Regions from separate parts of the Lelliottia sp. GFLA7 genome, predicted to be linked through region 2. Evidence: predicted binding sites of a transcription regulator. Region 2 holds the regulator's gene; the other holds the start of a gene.
The links. Region 2 encodes PurR, which represses purine synthesis genes. Its sites were predicted from a motif close to CANGCAAACGTTTGCNTG; they were not measured.
Positions count from the first base shown of each region.

Region 1: tusA (sulfurtransferase TusA) is a predicted target of PurR. The motif match lies at 5,086-5,103, and genes of this name have one in related genera.

Region 1 is NZ_JBWLAQ010000011.1:34,194-41,748, reverse strand. Features, by position in the region: gene AC07RN_RS19505 (SDR family NAD(P)-dependent oxidoreductase) at 1-298, opposite strand, end outside; gene acpT (4'-phosphopantetheinyl transferase AcpT) at 367-948, opposite strand; partial or broken gene AC07RN_RS19495 (beta-ketoacyl-ACP synthase) at 951-1,206, opposite strand; gene AC07RN_RS19490 (AI-2E family transporter) at 1,230-2,279, opposite strand; gene AC07RN_RS19485 (MFS transporter) at 2,424-3,653, shown strand; gene AC07RN_RS19480 (DcrB family lipoprotein) at 3,646-4,203, opposite strand; gene AC07RN_RS19475 (7-cyano-7-deazaguanine/7-aminomethyl-7-deazaguanine transporter) at 4,276-4,941, opposite strand; gene tusA (sulfurtransferase TusA) at 5,163-5,408, shown strand; gene AC07RN_RS19465 (TRAP transporter substrate-binding protein) at 5,555-6,538, shown strand; gene AC07RN_RS19460 (TRAP transporter small permease) at 6,564-7,073, shown strand; gene AC07RN_RS19455 (TRAP transporter large permease) at 7,084-7,555, shown strand, end outside.
Region 2 is NZ_JBWLAQ010000001.1:182,859-192,591, reverse strand. Features, by position in the region: gene punR (DNA-binding transcriptional activator PunR) at 1-789, shown strand, start outside; gene purR (HTH-type transcriptional repressor PurR) at 808-1,833, opposite strand; gene cydH (cytochrome bd-I oxidase subunit CydH) at 2,130-2,219, shown strand; gene AC07RN_RS00945 (MFS transporter) at 2,384-3,550, shown strand; gene sodB (superoxide dismutase [Fe]) at 3,587-4,168, opposite strand; gene AC07RN_RS00935 (C40 family peptidase) at 4,291-5,061, opposite strand; gene grxD (monothiol glutaredoxin 4) at 5,400-5,747, shown strand; gene rnt (ribonuclease T) at 5,792-6,454, opposite strand; gene gloA (lactoylglutathione lyase) at 6,552-6,959, opposite strand; gene nemA (N-ethylmaleimide reductase) at 7,059-8,156, opposite strand; gene AC07RN_RS00910 (TetR/AcrR family transcriptional regulator) at 8,210-8,809, opposite strand; gene eptA (phosphoethanolamine transferase EptA) at 8,848-9,733, opposite strand, start outside.

The sequences.
Region 1 (7,555 bases), on a different contig from region 2:
CGTAAAAATCCTGTGGGCCGTAAATCCCGGCGTTGTTCACCAGAATATCGATATTAGACGCCACTTTTAGCAGCGATTCGACGCCGTCAGGCGAGCTGAGATCGGCAATCGCCGCGCGAACCTGAACGCCAGGCACAACCTGCTGAAGCTGCTGAATGCCTTTATTGACGGACTCTACGCTGCGGCCATTGATAATCACTTCAGCCCCGCTTTCTGCCAGGCCGCGTGCAATGGCAAATCCGATGCCGCCGGTAGAGGCGGTGACGAGTGCGACTTTCCCCGTAAGATCGATTTTCATGGTCTGTTCCTTTTGATGATAAAAGTGCAGACCATAAAGCGTAGCAGAGGGGAACGTCTGCGCAGGAATCAGAGGAACGTGACGGCGTTGTCGTCCAGCGTAAAGGGGGTAGGGGTGCAGACCGCCAGACTCAGCGCGCCAAACTGACAGTGGCTGATGTTCAGGGCGGATTTGAAGGTGCTGTCGATACTGACAATTTGCCAGGCGCTGCCGCCGCGCTGTTTCACTATCGCCTCTTTGCGCGTCCAGATGCGCCAAAACGCCGACAGTTTTTCTTCTGGCATTTCGCGCTCCAGCTCATCATGTTCCGCCACGCTAAACACGGCATTGGCGAGGGCTTGCCAGTTATCGCGCGGTCGAATCACTTCAATATCGCAGCCTACTTCGCCTTCGTCGCTCATCAGCAGGGCTATGTCATCCCCGCTATGGCTCAGGTTGAACCAGAATGGCTTTGCATCGACAAACGCGGGTTTCCCCTGATCGCCAAAGACGATTTCCGGCAACGAGGCGGGAGACAACGCACGCGCAAGCAGCGTACGGCCCGCCAGCCAGCGGGCGCGACGGGCACCCTGTGGCGCCCTGTCTGCAAGCGCTGACACCAAAGGGTCAGCGGTAAGAGTCGAAATTTTTCCCAGTACCAACTGGTACATAGTTACGCCCAACGTTTAATGATGATGGAGGTGTTAATGCCGCCAAAGGCGAAATTATTGCTTTGCAGATATTCACAGTCAATCTGACGTGCCACCCCATAATATAATCTAAAGCGCCAAATTGCTCATCAGGTTGTCTTAAATTGCGCGTCGGGGCGAACCCTCTGCAGGCCTATCCGCGCTTCTATCGCCCCGCAGGCCCCTATCGTATCACGCATAATAATGCGTTGATGACGAGAGGGGCACGGTATCACTGTAGCAAGGGTTTCATGAAGATATATTTAGCCCGGAAGCCGGCTTTTGGGTCGCCCTGGCCCAAGAAGAATCGCCAGTTTTCCACCGCCTTTGGTGGTTTCCATCCATATTTTACAGACGCTGGTGAGTGGTACGGAAAGCAGCATACCCACCGGGCCGAGCAGCCATCCCCAGATTAATAATGACAGGAAGACGACCATCGTTGACATGCCCAGGCGGTGGCCCATCATGCGTGGTTCTAAAATATTTCCCAATATCATATGCACCACCAGGAACAGCGCGCCGACCAGCATACATTCGTAAATACCATTGAACAGAAACGCCTGGATCATTGGCGGCACGGCGGAAAGCACCGCGCCGATATTTGGCACGTAGTTCAGCAGAAACGCCAGCACGCCCCACATCAGTGCGAACTGTACGCCCATCAGCGTCAACCCCAGCCACACAATCACCCCGGTCCACAGGCTCAGTAGCGTTTTCAGCGCCAGATATTTGGATACGCCTTTCAGCGCGCGGTGCAGGCCCGCAATATGAATTTGCGGATTGTTCAGCGCAAAGCGTAGCTTGTAAGGGACATGGCGCACCTCAAACAGCATAAAGACCACCGTCATCACCAGCAGCAAAATGCTGGCCATCGCGCCCGAAAGCCCGGTCATCAGCGTGGTGGCGAAGGTCATGATTTTTTCTGAATCCATACGCTGCAACATGCGCTCAGGTGACATATGAAGATTGAGGAACGGCAGCATCTCCTGTAATTCCAGCGCCTTGCGGGTCAGCTCTTTGTTGTATTTGGGGAGCATCGTAGAAAATTCACTGAGCGATGCTGCCAGCACGCCGAACAGCGCAGTCAGCACGATCAGCATGACCAGGACAACGATGGTGATCGCCACCGGCCGTTTGATGCCTCGACGGATAAACCAGGTGACTAATGGATTGAGAACAATAGCGAAAAAGAGCGCCAGTAAAAGTTGAACAATAATGTCGGCTGCGGCGTGGATCCCCGCGAGGATCACCACCAGACAGGCGAGTTTTAACAGAATATGGAGACCCGTTTTATCGGGCTGAGCGGATGTCATGCTGATTCCTTATGTTGTGTGCTCGTTAAGTGTAGTGCCTGCGATGCGCTTCGCTTGAGGCTGTTAATCTGAAATTCGCGGCTGATTTTCACCGCGTGACGTGGTAATAGTGAAACACTGTTGCAAAAATCCAGGTAGAAAGTCATGCCCGTACCTGCCGCCGAACCGGCACTTAGCGGATTGCGCCTCAATCTGCGCATCGTTTCTGTTGTCATGTTTAATTTCGCCAGCTATCTCACCATCGGTCTGCCGCTGGCGGTTTTGCCCGGTTACGTCCACGACGTGATGGGGTATAGCGCTTTCTGGGCGGGGCTGGTGATCAGCCTGCAATATTTCGCCACGCTGTTGAGCCGTCCACAGTCGGGGCGATATGCCGACCTGTTTGGGCCAAAGAGTATTGTCGTCGTCGGGTTATGCGGCTGTTTCCTGAGCGGCCTGAGCTATTTGCTGGCGGCCACCACCAGCGGCTGGCCGATAATGAGTCTGGCGCTGCTGTGCCTTGGGCGAGTGATTCTGGGGATAGGGCAAAGCCTGGCGGGAACCGGCTCAACGCTGTGGGGCGTAGGCGTCGTCGGTAATGCGCACATTGGCCGCGTGATTTCGTGGAACGGGATTGTCACCTACGGCGCGATGGCACTCGGCGCGCCGCTTGGCGTGCTGTGCTATGCGTGGGGCGGGCTGCACGGGCTGGCGTTAACCATTATGGCCGTCGCGTTTATTGCCATTTTACTGGCGATTCCGCGACCGAAAGTCAAAGCCACGAAAGGCAAGCCGCTACCGTTTCGCGCCGTGCTCGGGCGCGTCTGGCCGTACGGCATGGCGCTGGCGCTGGCCTCCGCCGGTTTCGGCGTGATCGCCACCTTTATCACGCTGTTCTACGACGCGAAAGGCTGGGACGGCGCAGCGTTTGCGCTGACGCTGTTTAGCTGCGCGTTTGTCGGGGCGCGTCTACTGTTCCCGAACGGCATCAACCGTCTGGGCGGCCTGAATGTGGCGATGATTTGCTTCGCCGTTGAGATTATCGGCCTTCTGCTGACCGGGATCGCCGACGAGCCATGGGTTGCAAAAATCGGTGTGTTCCTCGCGGGCGCAGGGTTTTCATTGGTCTTTCCGGCACTCGGTGTGGTGGCGGTTAAAGCAGTGCCGCAGCAAAATCAGGGCTCGGCGCTGGCGACCTATACGGTATTTATGGATATGTCCCTGGGCGTAACCGGGCCACTGGCAGGGTTGCTCATGGCGTGGGCGGGCGTACCGGTGATTTATCTGGCGGCAGCGGGGCTGGTGGGTGCGGCATTCCTGCTGACATGGCGCTTAAAAAAACGGCCTCCGACGCAAACGCCGGAGGCCGTTGAATCCTCATCAAACGTTACTTGATGACGATGGTATTGATAATGTTTTCAGCCGTGGTCTGTGCTTTCTGCTGATCTTCTGCTGGCAGCGTGATCTGCAGGGTCAGCAGTTTGCCGTCTACTTTACCAAGCACTACGGAAGAGTAAGCGGTCTGGCCCTTTGCGGAGATGATGCTGTCCAGCTGTTGCAGAGTGCGGCCTTTCAGTTCGATAGATTTGTTGGTCACGACCTGGAGCTGCGGGTCGCGGCTACGCTGCTGATCTTCCAGACGCTTCGCCAGCACGGCCAGATCTTCGTTGGAGTCGTCGCCCACAATCACAATGACGGCTTTCTGTCCGGTAGCATCGGAATAAACGTGCATATTGTTCGCCTGCGTCCCCAGCTTACCGCTCTGATCGGTCATATCTGCTGGCAGGGCGAAACTGAGTTTGCCCTCCATCAGCTCGACCGGCTGACCGGTCGCATTACTTTCTGCGGCCGCGCCCTGAACAGGTGTTTTGGTGTCGCTATTATCACAGGCCGCAAGACCCACAACCAGCAGGCCAATCCCCACATATTTAACCAGATTGCGCATTGACTTCTTCCTTTCGATAAACGGCCATAACGGCTCATTCATCCATCTTATCACAACTGATAAAGCGAACGTTTAACCAGCCTGCAATGCGGTGATTTCAGATTTATCTGCGAGTCTTTTCAGCAGCATATTCAACAGAACGCCGTACATCGGCAGGAAGAATACGATGCTGATAAGCACTTTGAAGCCGTAATCCACCAGCGCGATTTCCATCCAGTGCTGAGCCATAAACGCATCGGGGCTGCGCCAGAAAGCAATAAAGAAGAAGGCCAGCGTGTCGCTCACGTTACCGAACAGCGTGGAGGCGGTCGGCGCCATCCACCAGCGATGGTTTTGACGCAGACGGTTAAACACATGGACGTCAAGAATCTGTCCCAGCGCGTAGGCCATAAAGCTCGCGGCGGCGATACGGGCGACGAACAGGTTGAAGTGCAACAGCGCCTCGAAACCTTGCCAGCATCCCATATAAAAAAGTGATGAAATCCCATACGACACGAACAGCGCAGGCAGCATCACCGCAAAAATAATGCGTCGGGCCAGCGGCGCGCCAAAAATGCGCACGGTTAAATCAGTCGCGAGGAAAATAAACGGAAAACTGAACGCGCCCCAGGTGGTATGAAAACCAAAAATGGAGATCGGGAGCTGCACCAGATAGTTGCTGGAGGTAATCACCAGCAGATGAAAAAGCGATAGCCAGAACAACGCTTTTACGCGCTGCGATTGAGAGAACTGCGTCATATTGTGACCTTTTTGATTAATGTTTGGGGTGAGGGAACCCAATTTGAATCTGACACCTTAGGCTTCAACAGCAACGCCTGATGGTCCAGATTCTGAACCGGCCGCATAATACTGCTTTGACAACACATTGCAATGGCTAATTTTCACGCAATCGTTAACCTGGTTTGCTTTGCCAAAAACGCGGCGTAAACTACAGCCGTTTTTAGATGATTGAGGCGATGATGACCGACCTGTTTTCCACTCCAGACCACACCCTTGATGCCCAGGGCCTTCGCTGCCCGGAGCCTGTTATGATGGTGCGTAAAACCGTGCGCACGATGCAAACCGGCGAAACGCTTTTAATCATTGCCGACGATCCGGCGACCACGCGAGACATCCCCGGTTTCTGTACTTTTATGGAACATGAGCTGATCGCACAAGAGACCGAAGCGCTGCCGTATCGCTATCTTTTACGCAAAGGCGCGTGATCGAATCTACGATTTCAAACCATCGTTTCAAAACTTATCGCTTTTGTGAGTTGCTTCACCTCTGCTTTCCAGGACGTAGTCTAATTTTTAAGCGTAAAACTAAAACAACGTTTTAACGCTTATCTCACTACCCTGGAGTTGACCCGATGAAAACGACCCTCAAGCCGTTACTGGCCTCTTTGTGCCTGTCCACCGCGTCACTGCTGTTCGCCACCACGGCGGCAGCGCAAACGATTAAAGCTGCTGATGTTCACCCTGAAGGCTACCCAAACGTGGTGGCCGTGCAAAACATGGGTGAAAAACTCAACCAACAAACCGATGGCAAGCTGGAGATCAAAGTCTTCCCTGGCGGTGTCCTGGGCGACGAAAAGCAAATGATTGAGCAGGCGCAGATGGGCGCTATCGATATCATTCGCGTCTCAATGGCACCTGTTGCGGCGATTTTGCCGGATATCGAAGTGTTCACACTGCCCTACGTGTTCCGCGATGAAGACCATATGCACAAGGTGATCGACGGTGATATCGGCAAAGAGATTGGCGAAAAACTCACGGCTAACCCGAAATCGCGCCTGGTGTTTCTGGGCTGGATGGACTCCGGCACGCGTAATCTGATCACCAAAGAGCCGATCGTCAAACCAGAAGACCTGAAAGGCAAGAAAATCCGCGTGCAGGGCAGCCCTGTCGCACTGGCGACCTTGAAAGCGATGGGGGCAAACTCGGTGGCGATGGGCGTCAGCGAAGTCTATAGCGGGATGCAAACCGGGGTGATCGACGGCGCGGAAAACAATCCGCCAACCTTTGTGGCGCATAACTACATGCCGGTTGCCAAAAACTACACCCTCAGCGGCCACTTCATCACGCCGGAAATGCTCCTGTACTCCAAAGTGAAATGGGACAAACTCAGCGCTGATGAGCAGCAGAAAATCAAAACTCTGGCCCGTGAAGCGCAATTTGAACAGCGCAAACTCTGGGACGCTTACAACCAGCAGGCGCTGGATAAAATGAAAGCGGGCGGCGTGCAATTCCACGATATCGACAAAGCGGTGTTTATCAAAGCGACAGAACCGGTGCGCGCGCAGTACGGCGATAAGCACAAGGAACTGATGCAGGCCATCGCGGACGTCAAGTAAACCCTAACGTGTTCGTGGAGGACGTATGTCCGAACTCTACCTGAAGTGGATGGACCGCCTGTACCTGTTCGCTATGGCCGTCGCGGGCGTGTCGCTGCTGGTCATGACGATTGTTATCCCCATCGGCATTTTCTCGCGCTATGTGCTCAATCGCGGGGAATCCTGGCCGGAACCGATCGCGATTATTTGCATGGTGACTTTCACCTTTATCGGTGCGGCGGTGGGGTACCGCGCCGGGTCGCATATCGCCGTGAATATGCTCACCGATCGCTTGCCCGACATGCTCAAAAACCTGTGCGCCAGGGCAGTGGATCTGCTGATGCTGCTGATTTCCGCACTGATCTTCTGGTACAGCCTGCTGCTGTGTATCGAACTGTGGGAACAGCCCGTCGCAGAGTTCCCCATCCTCACGTCGGGTGAAAGCTATCTGCCGTTGCCGGTAGGTTCGGCCATTCTGATCCTGTTTGTCATCGAGCGCTTGCTGTTTGGCTCGCAGGAAAACCGCCCGGTCGTATTGATCGGTAACCACAGTTAAGGGGTGAACAATGGATGCGTTTATTTTGTTATTCACCCTCGCCATTTTGTTGGCGCTGGGGATGCCGGTGGCTTTTGCTGTCGGGCTAAGTGCGGTTGCAGGTGCGCTGTGGATTGATTTGCCGCTGGAAGCGTTGATGATCCAGATTACCAGCGGGGTGAATAAATTCACGCTGCTGGCGATCCCGTTCTTTATCCTGGCGGGCGCGATCATGGCGGAAGGAGGCATTGCGCGACGGCTGGTGAACTTCGCGTACATTTTCGTCGGCTTCATTCGTGGCGGACTGTCGCTGGTCAATATCGTCGCATCAACGTTTTTTGGCGCGATTTCCGGATCGTCGGTGGCGGATACGGCATCAATCGGCAGCGTGATGATCCCGGAAATGGAGAAAAAGGGGTATCCGCGCGAGTACGCTGCAGCGGTGACGGCCAGCGGATCGGTGCAGGCGATTTTGATTCCGCCCAGCCATAACTCGGTGATTT
Region 2 (9,733 bases):
GAGTGGCTGGCGGTACCGCTGTTCGAACGCCGTCATCGCGACGTCGTTCTGACCCCCGCTGGCGTATGGTTTTTGAAAGAAGGCCGATCTGTTATCAAAAAAATGATGATCACACGTGAACAGTGCCAGCAGATTGCCAATGGCTGGCGCGGTCATCTTTCGATTGCGGTGGATAACATCGTAAAACCTGAACGGACGCGGCAGATGGTGGTTGATTTCTACCGCCATTTCTCGGATGTGGAACTTCGCGTCTCCCAGGAAGTGTTTAATGGCGTATGGGATGCGCTATCGGACGGCAGGGTGGAGATGGCGATCGGCGCGACGCAGGCCATTCCCGTCGGGGGGCGTTACGCCTTTAGGGATATGGGAACGCTGAGCTGGAGTTGCGTGGTGGCAAGCGATCATCCTCTGGCTGCGATGGACGGCCCGCTGAGTGACGACGTGTTGCGCAACTGGCCGTCGCTGGTGATGGAGGATACGTCGCGCTCGCTGCCAAAACGCATCACCTGGCTGCTTGATAACCAGCGGCGGGTCGTCGCGCCAGACTGGGAATCATCGGCAACCTGTTTGTCGGCGGGGCTGTGTGTGGGGATGGTGCCCGTGCATTTCGCACGCCCACGGATTGATCGCGGAGAATGGGTGGCGCTTGAGCTTGAAAATCCGTTCCCGGATGCGGCTTGCTGCCTGACATGGCAGCAAAACGATATGTCGCCTGCGCTGGCCTGGCTGCTGGATTATTTGGGTGATAGCGAAACGCTGAACAGAGAGTGGCTACGGGGGCCGGAATAACCGGCCCCGTAGAAACGATTAACGACGGTAATCGCGGAACGGACCGTCAGCGACGGAGCGACGTTCAATCAGGCGCGGATGGACTTCAATTGACTGAGACTCTTCACGTTTGCTGACGATACGATCCATCAGCATGTTGAATGCCGTTTCACCCAAAGAGTCTTTCGGCTGATGAATCGTCGTCAGCGCGGGAGTAAAGTAGCGAGCGTTGCGCACGTTATCATACCCGATCACGGAAATATCCTGCGGGACGCGCAAACCCAGCTCATCGGCTGCGCAAAGCGCGCCCATTGCCATAATATCACCGCCACAGAATACGGCAGTCGGACGATGCGGCTGCGAAACGATCTGCTGCATTGCGCGGTAGCCTGATTCGGGTTCAAAGTCGCCCTGGACAATCCAGTTTTCCGGAACGGTAATCAGCGCTTCTTCCATGGCTTTCATAAAGCCCGCCAGGCGGCCTGCACCGGTATTACGCTCGAGCGGACCGGGGATGACACCAATCTCGCGATGACCGCGTTCAATCAGATAACGGCCAGCCATGTAACCGCCTTCAAAGGCGTTATCGTTGACAGAATCGGTAAAATCAGCGCGTGTATCGCCCCAATCCATCACCACCATCGGGATATGACGGTACTCTTCCAGCATCGACAGCACGGATTCCGGGTATTCAGAACACATGACCAACAGGCCATCGACGCGCTTTTGCGCCATCATCGACAGGTAAGCGCGCTGTTTTTCCTGGCTGTTCCAGGCATTTCCCAGAATCAGGGTATAGCCTTTCTGGAAGCAGTTTTTTTCTACTGCCTCGATAATTTCGGCGAAATAGGCGGCTTCGCTGCTGGTCGCCAGCAGACCAATCGACTTGGTGTGATTTACTTTCAAGCTGCGAGCCACGGCGCTAGGGGAGTAGTGCAATTCTTTGATTGCAGCCCAAACGGCGTTGCGCGTCTCTTCCGCCACGAAACGGGTTTTGTTAATTACATGTGATACAGTTGTAGTGGAAACGTTTGCGCGTTTCGCTACATCTTTAATTGTTGCCATTAGCTGTCACTCCAGACCATATCCTAAGCTCCTGATAAATTGAGAGGTAAACGTTTGCCTTCTCTCACCCTAATCTCGCAAATTGAATTGCGATACGCCGGGAAAACGACACAGGACGTCAGGAGGGGGTCAGTGGCCGGTACGCTTATAAATTTAGCGTGGAATTTTGTCCTATCTTGATGAAAAGGGGAAGCGCAAAAACGGTTATGAGCCTAAATCCAGGAAGATTTTTGAGCGAAACTGTGTAAAAATGAGCAAGCTCACTTTTCATGTGGGGATTAAAAGGAGAAAAATTGATGAATACCGATCTTAAGTTTTCGTTAACGACCACAATTATCGTGCTGGGTTTGATTGTTGCGGCAAGTTTTACGGCTATTCTGCACTGATTCAGGCGGGGGAGAGCCTTCTCCCTCGTTTTCTTCCTTCTATTGTTACTCTCCCGACAATAATCTTTTGCCAATTTGTTAACTTCTCATTTTTTGTGATTGCTGTCATGCTTTCGACATATTTTTTCTGTGTCGCGTAATGACACGGTTCCCGGAGTTAATGAATGAAAATCAATTTTCCACTGCTGGCCCTCGCGATTGGCGCATTTGGGATCGGCACCACCGAGTTCTCCCCCATGGGGCTGCTACCGGTTATCGCTAAAGGGGTGTATGTTTCTATTCCTGCGGCGGGCATGCTGATCAGCGCTTATGCCATTGGCGTGATGATCGGCGCGCCTTTGATGACATTACTGCTTTCGCATCGTGCGCGTCGAAATGCGCTTATTTTCCTGATGGCCATTTTCACAGTGGGAAATGTGCTTTCGGCACTCTCTCCGGACTACACCACCCTCCTGTTGTCGCGCATTTTGACCAGCCTCAATCATGGCGCATTCTTTGGCCTGGGGTCGGTGGTGGCCGCGAGCGTAGTACCTAAGCACAAGCAGGCCAGCGCGGTCGCCACGATGTTTATGGGGCTCACGATAGCGAATATTGGCGGCGTGCCAGCGGCGACCTGGCTGGGTGAAGTCATCGGCTGGCGTATGTCGTTCCTCGCCACAGCGATGTTGGGTGTCGTGGCGATGATCGCGCTGTTCTTCTCGTTGCCGAAAGGCGGGGCGGGCGAGCGTCCGGACGTGCGCAAAGAGCTGTCGGTTCTGCTCCGCCCGCAGGTGCTGTCAGCGCTGTTGACGACGGTGCTGGGCGCTGGAGCCATGTTTACGCTCTATACCTATATTTCGCCCGTGCTGCACGATATCACGCATGCCACACCGTTCTTTGTGACGGCAATGTTGGTGTTGATTGGTGTGGGCTTCACCATCGGCAACTATCTTGGCGGCAAGTTGGCCGACCGTTCGGTGAGCGGCACGTTGAAAGGATTTTTAACCTTGCTGATCGTCATCATGGTCGCCATTCCATGGTTAGCACGTAATGAGTTCGGAGCCGCTATCGCCATGGTGGTTTGGGGCGCAGCCACGTTTGCGGTGGTACCGCCGTTGCAGATGCGAGTGATGCGCGTGGCGCACGAAGCACCAGGGCTTTCGTCTTCAGTGAATATTGGGGCGTTTAACCTGGGTAATGCGCTTGGCGCAGCGGCGGGGGGCGCGGTGATCTCCGCGGGGCTGGGTTACAGCTTTGTTCCGGTTATGGGGGCGATCATTGCCGGGCTGGGTCTGCTGTTGGTGCTGTTGTCCGGGCGCAAACAACCGCAACCGGCTTGCGCAACCGAGTGATAAAAACGCAGAAGGGTTACCCCTTCTGCGAGTCTTTTACGCCGCAAAGTTCTTCGCAACAAATTCCCAGTTAACCAGCGCCCAGAAATGTTCCAGATAGTTTGGGCGAGCGTTACGGTAATCAATATAGTAAGCGTGTTCCCACACATCGACGGTCATCAGTGGTGTGGCAGCAGTGGTCAACGGTGTTCCTGCGTTTGACGTTGACACGATTGCCAGTTTGCCATCCGCCTCTTTGACCAGCCAGGTCCAGCCTGCACCAAAGTTTTTAACCGCCGCATCCGTAAACTTCGCTTTAAAGTCTGCAAAGCCACCGAAAGCGTTATTGATGGCAGTTGCCAGCTCGCCAGTCGGTTCTCCGCCTGCGTTTGGCGCCAGACAGTTCCAGTAGAACGTGTGATTCCAGACCTGCGCGGCGTTGTTGAAGACACCGCCCTCTGAGCTGCGTACGATCTCTTCCAGGGTTTTCCCTTCAAAGGCCGTATCTTTGATCAGATTGTTCAGGTTGGTGACATAGGTCTGATGATGTTTGCCGTAATGGTACTCCAGGGTTTCCACGGAAATATGGGGGACCAGGGCGTCTTTTGCATACGGTAATGCAGGTAATTCGAACGACATTGCTTCTCTCCTTATTATTTTATGCACACCCAATAACCCTATTGAGTGTAAGGGTAGAGTAGCAAATTGAAGGGATCGGCAAAAGAGGAACTTACCCTGCCGACAGCGCGGCAGGGCAGGGATTAGCGTATGGTTTTCGGCGTCATGACACGGCGTGCGCCAACGTAGTGGCGGACCCAATAGTCTTCGCTAAGGGAGGTTATCTGAATATCCTGGCCGCTGCGCGGGGACTGAATGAATTTGCCGTTGCCCACATAAACGCCAACGTGATCGGCGGTACCGCGACCCTGAGTGCGGAAGAACACCAAATCGCCGCTCTCCAGTTCGCCACGATTGACGGATGCCGCATCACGCAGGTGGTACATCTCATTCGCGGTACGTGGGATGCGGAATTTCACTAAATCTTTGTAGGCGTAATAAACCAGGCCGCTGCAATCAAAACCGGTACGCGGCGAGGTGCCACCCCAACGGTAAGGCTTGCCGATTTGTCCCATCAGTTTATTCATGGCCGTTTTTTGTGCCTTCTGCACACGGACTTTATGCACTTCTGACAGTTTCGCCGTTTTCCCCACTTTCAGACAGTTTGATTTATGCCCTTTACGCACGGTGCATTTTTCAGTGACGAGAGTTGAGGCAGTACGGGAGGTTTTGCGGGTTTTCTTGGCGGCAGGCTTGCTGGTCTTGTTGGAAACGGTTTGCTGCTTGTGAGTCGCTGTTTTTTTCTTTTCGTTTTTGGTAGTGGTTTTTTTCTTACGTTCTGTGCTTTTCGCCAGATGCGTTTTTTGTACGGCCGAATGCCGCGCCTGCTCAGAGGCGTTAGCCATCGGCGTGAATGAAAGTGTTGTAAACAGTAAAGCACAGAGCGTGATCGAAATTTTATTTATCCGCGCCACTGGGCATTCCCCTGGTTATAGCAGGTCATCAATAATACCTGCGTGTGATTTACAAAGCCCGTCGATTCTAATCTATATAAAGCCAATTCGTTAAGTCTCTTTTTAGATCTAAAATCGCGTTTCGCTAGCAAGTGCAAATATTTTCGCCAAACTGAAGCGCTTTTGCTCACACTATGAGCAAGGCCACAGACAACGCAGGGGTAAACTATATTGCGAATGCAACTTCTGCAGACACACGTTAAGATATATAAACGTGACAAAAATGTTATTTTCCGATATTGGTCTGAACCGCTACAATGTCAGACGATTGCCGTAACAGAAGTATAAGGAAGCAAGAAATGACCACAACTATTGAAAAAATTCAGCGCCAGGTCGCTGAAAACCCGATCCTGCTGTACATGAAAGGTTCTCCAAAGCTGCCAAGCTGCGGCTTCTCTGCGCAAGCGGTACAGGCGCTTTCAGCGTGTGGCGAGCGTTTTGCTTACGTTGATATCCTGCAAAACCCGGATATCCGTGCTGAAATGCCGAAATACGCTAACTGGCCGACCTTCCCGCAGCTGTGGGTTGATGGTGAGCTGGTTGGCGGTTGCGACATCCTGATCGAAATGTATCAGCGTGGCGAACTGCAGCAGTTGATTAAAGAAACTGCGGCGAAGTACAAAACCGAAGAACCTGACGCAGAGTAAATTTTTGCATCAGGCATAAAAAAGCGACCCTACGGTCGCTTTTTTTATTCCTCGCTATCGCTGTCGCTTTCAGCCATCGGCAGCGGCCAGCCGCCAAGACGTTTCCAGCGGTTCACTATTTCACAGAATAATTCCGCCGTGCGTTCCGTATCGTACAGCGCGGAGTGCGCCTGCGTGCCGTCAAAATCAATGCCCGCCGTGATACAGGCTTTAGACAGCACCGTTTGTCCCAATGCCAGGCCGCTCAGCGCGGCGGTGTCGAAGGTCACAAACGGGTGGAACGGGTTGCGTTTCAATGACGCGCGTTCAGAGGCCGCCATCATAAAGCTGTGATCGAACGTGGCGTTATGCGCCACCATGATCGCGCGATTGCAATTGCTGTCCTTCATCCCTTTGCGCACCATTTTATAGATGGCGTGCAACGCGTCATATTCGCTTACCGCGCCGCGCAAGGGGTTATGCGGATCGATGCCATTAAAAGCCAGCGCTTCGGGTTGAAGGTTGGCGCCTTCGAAAGGATCAACATGGAAATGCAGCGTGGTGTCCGGTGTAAGCCAGCCCTGTTCATCCATTTTCAGAGTGATGGCAGCAATCTCGAGCAGCGCATCGGTTTTAGCGTTAAATCCAGCTGTTTCAACATCAATAACAACAGGATAAAAACCACGAAAACGGTCGCACAGACCGGTAAGTTGAGCGTTATCGGACATCAGGGTCTCTTACAAGGGGAAAAAAAGCAGTGCGTATTATGGCAAATTTTGAGAGGGGATGCAGTAAAACAACGGGCGCAAAACGCGCCCGGAGGGATTAATTGCCCAGACCGCGACCGGCGTCTTTGGCTTCGATCAGTTCGATTTTATAACCGTCTGGATCTTCAACGAAGGCGATGACGGTGGTGCCGCCTTTTACCGGACCGGCTTCGCGAGTCACGTTACCCCCGTTGCTGCGGATGCGTTCGCAGGCTTCAGCGGCGTTATCCACTTCCAGCGCGATATGACCGTAGGCGGTGCCCAGCTCATAGCTGTCGACATCCCAGTTATAGGTCAGCTCAATAACGGCTTCATCGCTTTCTGGGCCGTAGCCCACAAACGCCAGTGAATATTTATATTCCGGGTTTTCGCTGGTGCGCAGCAGTTGCATACCCAAAACGTTTGTGTAGAAATCGATAGAACGTTGCAGGTTGCCAACGCGCAACATCGTGTGAAGTAGGCGCATAATTTCCTCTTAACCAACTCAATGGCTTATCTTTTTGAACAGAAACGATGTTTTAGTATAGCGGCGAATCATCGCCGCTATCAATGGACAGCAGAGGGATTATAAAGAAGGGTAGTCAGTGTAGCCTTCAGCGCCGCCACCGTAGAAGCTCTCAGGGCGCTGCGGGTTCAATTCCACTTTACGCTCAAGACGTGCCACCAGGTCAGGGTTTGCAATGTAATCACGACCAAAGGCCACCGCGTCGATCAACCCTTGGGTAATCAAATCTTCTGCTTTCTCTGGCGTATAAGCGCCAGCACCGATAATCACGCCGTGGAAACGTGCGCGGACTTTTTCACGGAAGGCATCAGAGTACGGTTCGCCGCCTGCCCAGTCCGGCTCGGACATATGCAGATACGCGATCCCGCGTTTCGCCAGCTCTTCAATCAGGTACAGCGCGTCAGCTTCTTCGTTTGGACCATTATCCACATTCTGGAACGAACCAATTGGAGAAACACGAATACCGATGCGATCCGGGTTCCATTCCTGACACACGGCGTCAACCACTTCAAGAACCAGGCGAGCACGGTTTTCAACGCTCCCGCCGTACTGATCGGTACGCTGGTTAGATGACGGTGACAGGAACTGGTGCAACAGATAACCGTGCGCAGAGTGCAGTTCCACTAAATCAAAGCCTGCTTCGCGCGCATTCGCCACCGCCTGACGGAAATCATTAACGATGCCTGGGATTTCGTCGAGTTCAAGTGCGCGCGGCGTAGAGGTATCGACACGAATGGCCTGGCCATTTTCATCACGCAGAGAAGTGCGCGTGCCTGCGTTTAGCGCGGACGCTGAAACAGGGGCTTCGCCGCCAGGTTGAATGCTGCTATGTGAGATACGACCGGTGTGCCACAGCTGAACGGCGATACGGCCATCTTCAGCGTGAACGCCCGCGGTGATTTTTTTCCACGCTGCGATTTGCTCTGGGCTGTGCAGACCCGGAGCACCGGCATAACCTTTCGCTTGTGCGGAGATCTGCGTTGCTTCGGAGATGATCAGACCGGAGCTGGCGCGCTGGCGATAATATTCACCCATCAGCGGGGTAGGAATATCACCCGGCTCAATACTGCGCAGACGGGTGAGTGGGGCCATAAATACGCGATTCGGCGCAGTGACCGCGCCCACTTTCAGTGGGGTGAATAATTTTTCTGCTGACATCGTGACTCCTGAGTAGACCGGTCGTCTAGTGATTAAATAAATAAAAACGCCTGTTAAACGACAGGCGTCGTAATGCAGTTTTCCACATGTGCCAGCGCGCTTTCGAGCGGCACGGCGCTGCGGGAAATTTTAGCTTGCAGGTTTGCGCCCAACCACAGGGCATACAGCACCTGAGCCTGGGTCAGGGCGTCGCCGGTAAAGTTCAGCGTTTTTTCATCGCGACCTTTTTCCAGCGCCTGGGCCAGCAGGGCGATAACACCGCTGGCACCCTTGTCCATCGCCGTGCGCATATCTTCAGAAAGATCGCACACTTCGGCAGACAGTTTGACGGTCAGACAACCACTGATAATGCCTTTCTGGCAAAACTGTCTCAGTGTTTCCTGATAATAGTTAAGAACACGATCCCGATAGCTGCCTTCGCCACTCGCAAAGTGGGTGGCGAGTCGCTGATGGTAACAGGCATAGTGCCGTTCCAGCATCGCGACGCCAAACGCCTCTTTCGAGCGGAAGTAGTGATAAAACGAACCTTTAGGAACCTCAGCGGTTTTGAGTAACTCGCTAAGGCCCATACCCGTAAACCCGCGATGCATACAAAGTTGCTCGCCGGTTGCCAGTAAATGTTCGCGGGTATCGTGTTCAGTATTTCTGCTCATGTCGCCACTGTAATAGACCGTTCGGTCTAATGCAAGCGTTATGAGGTACGGCACGGTGTCAGAATGTCCATCTGCGGCTGATAAACCGATGATTTTATGTTCATCATACCCAGCGCCGTCGAGAATAGATTATCCTGCGATACGGTCTCTTTTGCCGCCTGATCGCGCAGGCATGTCTCATTGACGCCAAAGTTCTTAACGTAATCCGGGGAGAGCCAGAACATAAAGGGAATATGTGTTTGTTGCTCAGGCGCTAGCATATACGGCGTACCGTGCAGGTACACGCCATTTTCACCCAGTGATTCACCGTGATCGGACAGATAAATCAGTGCGGTGTTCATCGTCGTCTGACGTGCTTTCAAGGTATCAATCGCTTTCCCGAGCACGCTATCCGTATAAAGAATGGTGTTGTCGTAGGTGTTGATCAGCGCCTGGTGATCGCAATCCTGGATTTGGTTGGTGTCACAGGTCGGGGTGAAGCGACGGTAAGCCTGCGGGTAGCGCTGATAGTAGGCGGGTCCGTGGCTACCCATCAGGTGGATCACCAGTACGGTGTCCTGCTTAAGGCCGTCCAACACGTTATCGAGCCGATTGAAGTTCACGTCGTCAATGCAGGATTTGTCTTTGCAAAACTGATCCAGTTTCCACTGCGTCATATCGGTATGCGGCACGCGATTACACGCGCCTTTGCAGCCGCCATCATTTTCACGCCAGAGAACATTGACGCCAGCATGTGCCAGTACGTCCAGTAATCCTTCCTGATGATGCGCCAAATCGGCATCATATTTCTTACGCGGCATACCCGAGAACATACAAGGAACGGAAACCGCCGTTTCTGTGCCGCACGATGAGGCATGCGGAAAGTTAATGACGTTTTGTTGCTTCAGTTGTGGATTGGTCTCGCGTTCATATCCGTTCAGGGAA